3 regions of the Nonomuraea sp. NPDC003709 genome follow, and region 2 is predicted to be linked to each of the others. Evidence: riboswitches for the same ligand, from Rfam matches in the RefSeq annotation. Region 2 holds a riboswitch; each other region holds the start of a gene.
The links. A riboswitch is a leader RNA that binds a small molecule or an ion and turns the genes downstream of it on or off. The one in region 2 is predicted to bind thiamine pyrophosphate.

Region 1: it holds a riboswitch for thiamine pyrophosphate, as region 2 does, so the genes downstream of both, ABZX61_RS43370 (cytosine permease) here and thiO (glycine oxidase ThiO) in region 2, are expected to answer to the same signal.
Region 3: it holds a riboswitch for thiamine pyrophosphate, as region 2 does, so the genes downstream of both, tenA (thiaminase II) here and thiO (glycine oxidase ThiO) in region 2, are expected to answer to the same signal.

What each region holds. Positions count from the first base shown of each region.
Region 1 is NZ_JBEXMW010000018.1:233,842-237,106, reverse strand. It holds gene ABZX61_RS43385 (DNA-formamidopyrimidine glycosylase family protein) at 1-375, shown strand, start outside; gene ABZX61_RS43380 (helix-turn-helix domain-containing protein) at 396-791, shown strand; gene ABZX61_RS43375 (rhodanese-like domain-containing protein) at 788-1,111, shown strand; TPP riboswitch at 1,167-1,282, shown strand; gene ABZX61_RS43370 (cytosine permease) at 1,273-2,604, shown strand; gene ABZX61_RS43365 (methylated-DNA--[protein]-cysteine S-methyltransferase) at 2,573-3,142, opposite strand; gene ABZX61_RS43360 (PAS domain-containing sensor histidine kinase) at 3,236-3,265, shown strand, end outside.
Region 2 is NZ_JBEXMW010000002.1:127,801-131,065, reverse strand. It holds gene ABZX61_RS05075 (FAD-dependent oxidoreductase) at 1-1,164, opposite strand, end outside; TPP riboswitch at 1,218-1,335, shown strand; gene thiO (glycine oxidase ThiO) at 1,325-2,440, shown strand; gene thiS (sulfur carrier protein ThiS) at 2,437-2,637, shown strand; gene ABZX61_RS05060 (thiazole synthase) at 2,630-3,265, shown strand, end outside.
Region 3 is NZ_JBEXMW010000049.1:48,173-51,437, forward strand. It holds gene ABZX61_RS62995 (hypothetical protein) at 1-1,751, shown strand, start outside; TPP riboswitch at 1,784-1,879, shown strand; gene tenA (thiaminase II) at 1,871-2,578, shown strand; gene ABZX61_RS63005 (BTAD domain-containing putative transcriptional regulator) at 2,559-3,265, opposite strand, start outside.

The DNA.
Region 1 (3,265 bases), on a different contig from region 2:
GGGCTGCTGCGCGACCAGAAGATCATCGCCGGCATCGGGAACGCGTACTCGGACGAGGTGCTGCACGCGGCCAGGATGTCCCCCTTCAAGATCGCGGCCACGCTGACGGACGCGCAGATCGCCGACCTGCACGAGGCCATCATCGCCACCCTGGGGGAGGCGGTGGAGCGGGCGCACGGGCTGGCGGCCAAGGACCTCAAGGCGGAGAAGAAGTCGGGACTGCGGGTCCACAACCGGGCCGGGCAGCCGTGCGACGTCTGCGGCGACACGATCCGCGAGGTGTCCTTCGCGGACTCCTCGCTGCAGTACTGCCCCACCTGCCAGACCGGCGGCAAGCCCCTCGCCGACCGCCGGCTGTCCCGCCTTCTCAAGTGAGCTCGACGGAAGAAGGCACTGTGGAACCGCTCGACGACTACGACGTGCGCCAGTGGGACACGCGCGAGGACTGCGAGGTGCGCCAGATCCTCGACCGCATCGCCGACAAGTGGTCGCTGCTCGTGATCGCCCTGCTCGACTGCCAGAGCCTGCGCTTCACCCAGCTCCGCCGCGAGATCGACGGCGTCAGCCAGCGCATGCTCAGCGTGACCCTGCGCCAGCTGGAGCGCGACGGCCTGGTCAGCCGCACGGTCCACCCCGTCGTGCCGCCCAGGGTGGACTACGCGCTCACGCCGCTCGGCCGTACGCTGCACGAGACCATCAAGTCGCTGGTCACCTGGACGGAGACGCACCAGGAGGAGATCGCCGCGGCGCGTGCGGCCTACGACGCCAGGCGCGAGATGATGGAGTCATGACCGTTCCTGAGATCGAGGCCAGTGCCGTTCCGGCAGACGCTTACCTGCTCGACGTCCGTGAGCAGGACGAATGGGTCGCGGGGCACGCCCCGGAGGCCGTGCACATCCCCATGACCCAGATACAGGGGCGGGTCGACGAGGTGCCCGGCGACCGCACGGTCTACGTCGTCTGCCGGGTGGGCGGCCGGTCCCTTCAGGTCGCGGCCTGGCTCAACCAGCTCGGGCGCGACGCCGTCAACGTCGGCGGTGGCATGCAGTCGTGGGAGTTCGCGAGCCGCCCGATGGTCAGCGAGACCGGGCAGCAGCCGTTCGTGGCGTAAAAAGGCCCCACTGTGGCGGTTTCGCCGTCGCTGAGGCATGATGAGGGCGCCAACTGCAGATTGTCGCGGGAGCTCGGGGTGCGCCGGGCTGAGAGGGCAGCCATAGATCCGCTGCCGACCGCCTGAACCTGTCCGGGTAATGCCGGCGTAGGGAGTGTGCGATGACGCATGTCGTCGACGAAGTTCCGCTGACTCTTGAAGGCAGGCCGCCGAAGACCCTGGGCGTGCTCGATCAGGGCGCGCTCTGGGCGAACCTCGGAGTCAGCCTCCTGGGCTTCTCCAGCGCGCTGCTCCTGCTCAAACCCCTGCCCGACGCTCCGCTCAGCCTCACCGCCGCTCTCCTGGCGACTGTGGTCGGCAGCCTGATCGGCACCGCCATGATGGGCCTGTCCGCCGTTCCGGGCACCCAGACGGGGCAGCCCGCGATGGTGCTGCTGCGGGGCCTGTTCGGGGCGCGGATCTCGTACGTCCCCACGGTGCTGAACATCGTCCAGATGCTCGGCTGGGCCGCGTTCGAGCTGTGGGTGATCGCCAAGGCGGCCAGCGCGATCTTCGGCGCCGTCCCGTACCAGGTGTGGGTGATCGCGGCGGGGGCGCTGACCACCGCGCTCACGATCTGGCCGCTCGGGTCCGTCAGGCTGCTGCGGCGGTACGTCACCATCGGCGTGATCGTGTCGATGGTGTGGTTCGCCTGGTTCTTCCTCACCAGGGCGCCCGCGCACACCGGCGGGTCCTGGACGGCGTTCGCCCCGGCCGTGGACTACGTGATCGCGCTGTCGGTGTCGTGGGTGCCGATGGCGGCCGACTTCGCCCGGCACTCCAGGTCGAGCAGGGCCGCGTTCACCGGCGTGGTCGGCGGCTACACGCTGGCTCAGGTGGCCTGCCTCGGCCTGGGCGTGTTCGCGGTGGCCCTGGCGGGGGCGGACAAGGTGGCGGCCGACGGGACCTCGGTGTTCGGGCCGTTCGTGGCGGTGCCGCTGGGCGCGCTGTTCTTCGCGATCCTGGTGCTGCGGGAGACCGACCAGTCGTTCGCCAACGTCTACTCCACCACGGTCTCGCTGCAGAACCTGATGCCGCGGGTGGACCGGCGCGTCTTCTCCGTCGCCATCGGCGTGCTGAGCGTCGCGATCGCCCTGGTCGTGGACGTCAACTCGTACGGGGCGTTCCTGGGGGTGATCGGGGCGGTGTTCGTGCCGATGTTCGCGGTGCTGGCCGTGGACTACTTCGTGCTCGGCGGCTCGCGGAGCTGGAACACCGCGGAGAACGCGCCCTCGCGCTGGTCGAGGCTGGTGCCGTGGGCCCTCGGCTTCGTGGCGTACTGGCTGACGACCTCCACGCCCACGCTCAAGCCATGGGACGGCTTCTGGCAGCAGGTCCGCGACGCCATCGGCTTCACCCGGCAGCCGTGGATGAACGGGGCGCTCGGCGCGGCCGTCGTCGCCGTGCTGGTCACCCTGCTGATCAGCTGGTCGACGCGCGCCTTTCGACGTTGAGCAGGTGCTGCTTGGCGGCCGCGCCGCCCGCGTAGTCGCCGAGCGCGCCGTCCTCACGCACCACCCGGTGGCACGGCACGATCACGCACACGGGGTTGGAGGCCAGCGCGTTGCCGATCGCCCGCAGCGCGCGCGGCCTGCCGATGCTCGCGCCGATCTCCTCCAGCGTCGTGGTGGTGCCGTACCGGACCGCCATCGTCTTCTGCAGCACCGTGCGGGCGAAGGACGTCGCCAGCGCCAGGTCGACGGGCGTGGTGAACGCGCGCAGACGGCCGGAGAAGTAGGCGTCCAGCTCCCTGCGCACCGGGTCGAGCCGGCGCGGATCCGGCCCGATGAACCTGCCCACGTGTCTCGTGAGCAGCTCGTACACGGCGTTTTCCGGCTCGAAGCTGCACGCCGCGATGCCCTTGCCGGTGACCGCGAGCATCAGCCTGCCGACGGCCCCGTCATAGGGGCCGAAGGCGATGTCAGGAGGCGCATCACCTCGATAGGTGCTGGAGGTCACGCGCAACAGGGCATCGAGATCGTTGCTCGACATGCCGCCAGCCTCCCGCCGCCGAGAATCACCGTGACCGCAGCGTATCGGACGGATCGCCCGACGCACTCACCACGCCACGTGCACTATGGAGGAGTGGGGGACGAATGGGCCGGTAGTGACGAC
Region 2 (3,265 bases):
AACACAATCCCGTAGAGGGACTTCTGGATCTACCAGGCGTTCCGCGTCGAGACGGTGTCCCGCGTCGATGATTCTGCGCCCCTGTACGAGGTCTCGCGGCCGGTCCACGGCGAGCACCGCGGCGAGGGCGTCGTCGGCCGTGAGCCAGACGGCCGACCACTTGCCCTCCGGCTCGCCCCGGTAGATCAGGCGCTCGCCTGCCAAATGATGACCGGCGTATTGCACCATGTGCCCGAACTGCTCCGACCAGAAGTACGGAACGGGATCGTACGGGACGTCCTCGCCCAGCAAGCTCGCGGCGGCCACCTCGGGGGCGTTGAGCGCGGTGTCCCAGTGCTCGACCCTGAGCCTGGTCTGCCAGCGGCGCGACCACCAGGCGGCGCAGTCGCCGACGGCGACCGTGTTCGGGAGGGAGGCGCGCAGGTGCTCGTCCACGACGACGCCGTTGTGGAGGTCGATGTCGGCGCCGGTGAGCCATTCGACGGCGGGGCGCACGCCGATGCCCGTGACCACCACGTGGGCGTCCACGAACTCGCCGCCCACCAGCCGCACGCCGCCCTCGTCCACGGAGTCGACCATGGTGTCGAGCCGCAGGTCGATGCCGTCGTACCAGCGCTCGGTGCGGGCCCCGATCTCGGCGCCGACGGCCGTCGCGAGCGGCGCCGGGCCGGCCTCGATCACGGTCACCGCGCACCCGGCGCGGCGGGCGGCGGTGGCCACCTCCGCGCCGATCCAGCCGGCGCCGATGATCGAGACGCGGGCGCCGGGGACGAGCATGGCCCTGAGCTCGTGGGCGTCGTCGAGCGTGCGCAGCACGTGTTGCGGGCCGTCGCCGGGCAGCCTGATCGGCTCGGCGCCGGTGGCGATGACCAGCCCGTCGTAGCCGAGCTCGCCCTCGGTGGTCTCCACGACCCCCTCGCGCAGCGCCTTGGCGCTGACCCCCGGCTGGAACACCACGTCGAGCGAGGCCAGGTCGGTGTCGACGTAGCTGGTGTCGGCGTCGCCGAACAGCACGGCCTTGGACAGGGGTGGACGGTCGTAGGGGCGATGCCGCTCCTCGCCGACCAGCGTGATCCGCCCGCCGAACCCGCGTGCGCGCAGCGCCTCCACGGTGCGCACTCCGGCCAGGCCCGCTCCCACCACCACGACTTCGTTCACGTTCATGACCCTAACGTGGGCCGGTGTCCGGGCGTCGCAGCGAGGCCGTAGGCTGGGGGCGTAAGACGCGCGGGAGTCCGGCCGTGACCGGGCTGAGAGGAAGGCTGCCATCGGGCCTTCGACCGCAAGACACCTGATCCGGATCATGCCGGCGAAGGGAGCGCGAATGGATGTGATCGTGGGCGGCGGGGTCGTCGGCCTCTCGCTGGCCTGGCGGCTTGCCCGCGAAGGGCGGCCCGTCACCCTGGTGGACCCGGCCCCCGCCTCGGGGGCCTCACACGCGGCGGCGGGGATGCTGGCGCCGGTCAGCGAGGTCACCTACACGGAGGTGCCGCTGCTGCGGCTCGGCGTGGCGTCGCTGCGTCGCTGGCCCGCCTTCGCCGCCGAGCTGGCCGCCGACGCGGGGCTGGCCGGCCCCGAGGCCCTGGACCTGCGCTCCGAGGGAACTCTCGACGTGGCGTTCGGGGCGGACGACCTGGCCGCGCTGGACGAGCTGGCCGCGTACCTGGAGAATCTGGAGCTCCCCGTCCGGCGGCTGACCGGCCGCGAGTGCCGCCGCCTGGAGCCCATGCTGGCTCCCTCGGTGCGGGGCGGGCTGCTGGCCGTCGGCGATTCCTGGGTGGACCCGCGCCGCGTGACGGCGGCGCTGCTCGCCGCGCTCGACCGGCGGGGAGTCCAGCTCGTACGGGCGCGCGTCGGCGAGCTGCTGCGCGACGGCGGCCGGGTCACAGGGGTACGCCTGGAGCCGCCCGGCGGCGACGACCGGCGAGCCGAGCTGCGGGCGGAGCGGGTGATCCTGGCGGCCGGGGCGTGGAGCGCCGGGCTGGCCGAGGTGCCGGTCCGGCCGGTCAAGGGGCAGATCATGCGGTTGCGTTCGCCGCAGCCGCTGCTCACCCGGTGCGTCCGCGGCACCGTGCACGGCACGCCGGTCTACCTCGTCCCCCGGGGTGACGGCGAGCTGGTGGTCGGGGCCACGCAGGAGGAGATGGGCTTCGACACCAGGGTGACCGCGGGCGGGCTCTACGAGCTGCTGCGCGACGCCAGGGAGCTGGTGCCGGGCATCACCGAGCTGGAGGTCTCCGACGTGGTGGCCGGGCTGCGGCCGGGCACGCCGGACAACCTGCCGCTCATCGGCCCGAGCGGCACCCCGGGGCTGGCGCTGGCCACCGGCCATCACCGCGGCGGCGTGCTCCTGGCGCCGCTCACTGCGGACATCCTGCTGGGCGAGGAGGGCGAGCTCGCGGCAATGTGCTCGCCCGGGAGATTTCGGGATATTTCATGATTGTGATGATCAACGGGGCCTCGCACGAGGTGGCCGACGGCACGACCGTGGCGCAGGCCGTACGCACATTGACCACGGCCACCACCGGAGTGGCCGTGGCCGTCAACGACGAGGTGGTCACGCGGAGCTCGTGGGAGACGACGGCGCTCAGCGACCGTGACCGGGTGGAGGTTCTGACGGCGGTGCAAGGTGGATGATCTGATCATCGCCGGGGAGAGCTTCTCCTCCCGGCTCATCATGGGCACCGGCGGCGCGCCCTCGCTGGACGTGCTCGACCAGGCGCTGGCCGCGTCCGGCACCGAGCTGACCACGGTGGCGATCCGGCGGCTCGACCCGAACGCCCGCGGCTCGGTCCTGGACGTGCTGCGCAAGCGGGACATCAAGGTGCTCCCCAACACCGCGGGCTGCTTCACGGCCGGCGAGGCCGTGCTGACGGCGCGGCTGGCCAGGGAGGCCCTCGGCACGAACTGGATCAAGGTCGAGGTCATCTCCGACGAGCGGACCCTGCTGCCCGACCCGATCGAGACGTTCGACGCGGCCGAGCGACTGGTGGCCGACGGGTTCGTGGTGCTGCCGTACATCGGGGACGACCCGGCGCTGGCCCGGCGGCTGGAGCAGGCGGGCTGCTCGGCCGTCATGCCGCTGGGCGGGCCGATCGGCTCGGGCCTCGGCATCCGCAACCCGCACAGCATCGAGCTGATCGTGGAGGCCGTTTCCGTGCCGGTGGTGCTCGACGCGGGCATCGGCACGGCCAGCGACGCCGCGCTGGCGATGGAGCTGGGCTGCGCCGCCGTGATGCTGGCCACGGCGGTCACCAGGGCCCAG
Region 3 (3,265 bases), on a different contig from region 2:
CGGCGCTCAACCTGCTCTCCCTGCCCGGCTACGGCCGTTACCAGCACACCTACGCCGACCTGCTGGCCGCGCACGCCGAGCTGATCCCGCTGGCCGGGGACCGGGTGACCGTGCTGGAGCTGGGCGGGAGCCTGGAGTCGGAGGCGCGGGAGCTCTACTTCTCGCTGGCGGGCTCCGAGGTGCCCCTGGCCGCCGAGGACCTGGCCGCGCTGCGCCTGCTGGCCGGGTTCTGCGCCGACGAGCCCGAGCGCATCCCCGTGCGCGAGAACCGCGCGATCGTCAACGAGGTCCGGCTGACCGAGGGCCGGCCGCTGCTGGTCGACACCGTGACCGACGTGCTCCGGCTCGCCTGCGGCTGCTCCGGCGGCGATGTCACGCTGGCCGAGCCCACCAGGTTCCGCTCGTTCCGCCGGGCCGAGCGCCGCGCCCTGCTGGGAGCCCTGGACGCGGTCGCCTCCCCGGCCAGGCTCGGCGACGTGCCGCGCCACCGGGAGGAGTGGAAGCGGCTCGGCGAACGGCTGCACCCCCACGAGTACCCGCAGTTCCCGCGCGCCCTGGCCGTCTTCGACACGGCCAGGGGCACGCGCCCGGCCCCAAGCCTGGACGGCCGGGTCGAGGCCGCCCTGTCGGCGGGCCGCACCGCCGAGGCGGTGAAGCTGCTGGAGCAGGCCCCGGGCGCGCTGCTGCGCCGCCTCGACCACCTGCTGCGGACCGGCCTGTCCACGTCGGCCGTGCTGGACGCCGCGGAAGGGGCCGCCTCGGGCGCCTCCGGCCGCGTCCTGCTGTCGCTGCGGGAGCATCTGCAGAACCGGCTCGCCCCCGTCGCGGGCCGCGTCTTCGTCAACCGGAACGGCAGGGCGTGGGCGGCCCCCGACTCCCGCTCGCCGCTGGAGGAGGAGGCCCTGGCGCGGGCGCTGGCCATCCTGGACGAGGAGATCGCCCGCCGCCTCCCCGACCCCGGCGAGCTGATCGTCGATCCCGACGTGCTCGACGTCGCCCTGCCGCTGTCCGGCAAGGCCGTCGTGCCCGGGCTGGGCATGCTGCCCCGGGGCTCGGTGTCGGCGGTGGACGGCGAACTGCTCAGGTTCTTCGTCCACTGGCGCGAGGCCCGGCAGCGCACCGACTACGACCTTTCCGCGCTCATGCTCGACGCCTCCTACGACGACCCGACGCACATTTCCTGGACGAACTACACCAACGACTTCGCCCAGTACTCCGGCGACCTCACCGAGGCACCCGAAGGCGCGTCCGAGTTCATCGACATCCGGCTCGCCGCCGCGGCCCAGCCGATCATCATCCCGCAGGTGAACATCTACGCCGGGGAAGCGTTCGACGAGGCCGCCGAGGCGTTCTTCGGCTACATGACCAGGGACGCCGCGCAGGAAGGCAGGCCGTTCGAGCCGCGTACCGTGCGCATGAAGTCGGACCTGCGCGGCTCCGGCCGGATCGCCCTGCCGCTCGTCTTCCTGCGCGGCGCCGACGGCGGCTGGCTGGTGAAGTGGCTGCACCTCTACCTGAAGGGCCACCCCGGCTTCAACCAGGTGGAGGGCAACCGCGTCAGCGCCTCCCTGCTGGTGCGCTCCATCGTCGAACGCGACTTCCTGCGCGTCCGCTACCTGGCCGACCTGCTGCGCGCGAAGAGCACGCCGGCCGGGCCCACCACCTACATCGGGCTGGAGCCGCCGGCCGGCCTCCCGGCGGGGGCACGGGTCTACACCCCGGGCACGCTGCACGAGCTGATCCCCGCCTGACACGACCGGGCCGGAGCTTCTCTGCTAGCGTTGGCCGTGACGCGGGGTGCCCGGGCTGCCGGGCTGAGATCACACCCGTCGAACCTGATCTAGTTCGCACTAGCGAAGGGACGTCATCGGTGACCTTCTGTGAGAAAATCTGGGCGCGCACGGCCACGCTGCTCGAGGCGATCCACGACCACCCGTTCAACGCCGCGCTCGGCGACGGCACCCTCGACCGCGAGCGATTCGCGTTCTACCTGGTCCAGGACGGGCGCTACCTGGTGGCCTACGCCAAGGTCCTCGCGACCGCCTCGGCCCGCGCCGGCTCCCCGGCCGACGCCGCGTTCTTCGCGCAGAGCGCGCACACGGCGCTGGTCGTCGAGCGGGCCCTGCACACCGGCTACCTGGAGGAGTTCGGGCTGACGGCCGGCGAGACGGCGGCCGTCGCCACCTCGCCGACCTGCCTGGCCTACTCCTCCTACCTCCAGGCCACGGCCCTGGCCGCCCCGTTGCCCGTGCTCGCCGCCGCCGTGCTGCCGTGCTTCTGGGTCTACCAGGACGTCGGCGCGGCACTGCTCGAACGTACGGCGGGCGCGGCCGACCACCCGTACCGGACCTGGATCGGCACCTACTCCGACCCCGCCTTCGCCGCCTCGGTGGAGCAGGCCAAGGCCATCACCGACCGGCTGGCGGAGAGCGCCGACCCCGAGACGCGCCGGGCGATGGACGAGGCGTTCTGCCGGGCCACCGAGTACGAGTGGATGTTCTGGGACAGCGCCTGGCGCCTGGAGACCTGGCCCACGGGACAATGGCTCCGGCCGCAGCTCACGCGAACGACTCGCTGAGCTCCCTGCGCAGCTCGCGGGCCTGATGGAGGTAATGGGTGGCCAGCGCGGTGCGGCCGGACGAACGGTACAGCTCGCCGAGCGTCTGGTACGTGTCCGCCTCCCCGCTGCGATCCCCCAGTTGCTGGAAGATCACCAGAGAGCGCTCCAACTGGTCGGAGCCGTCCGAACGGTCGCCCCTGGCCACCTGGAGCCCGCCCAGGTTCCGCATCGCGTACGCGCCGCAGTGGCGGTCGCCGAGCGCCTCGAAGATGCCCAGCGCATGCCCCTGGTAGCGCATGGCCCGGTCCGACTGGGCGAACAGGTCGTACATGCGGCCGAGCTGCATCGACACGCAGCCCTCGCGGTGGGCGTCGCCGAGCTCCTCGGCCAGCCGCAGCGCGTCCCCCAGCCACCGGGACGCCTGCTGCAGGTCCCGCAGCGACAGGTAGACGCGCCCGATCGCCTGCCGCGCGTACGCCTCGCCGCTGCGGTCGCCGATGGCCAGGAACATGGCCAGCGCCTGCCGGAAGGACGCGAGCGCCTTGAGATGCCGGTTGGAGAACTGGCTGACCGCCGCCAGCCCGCAGATCGAGATGGCTTCGCTCCGCGTGTCACCCAGCTCGTGGAAGATGACGCGGGCCCGCTTGAACATGTCCTCGGCCTCGGCGTACCGGTCCTGGTAGAGGCAGACCTGGGCCAGGCCGC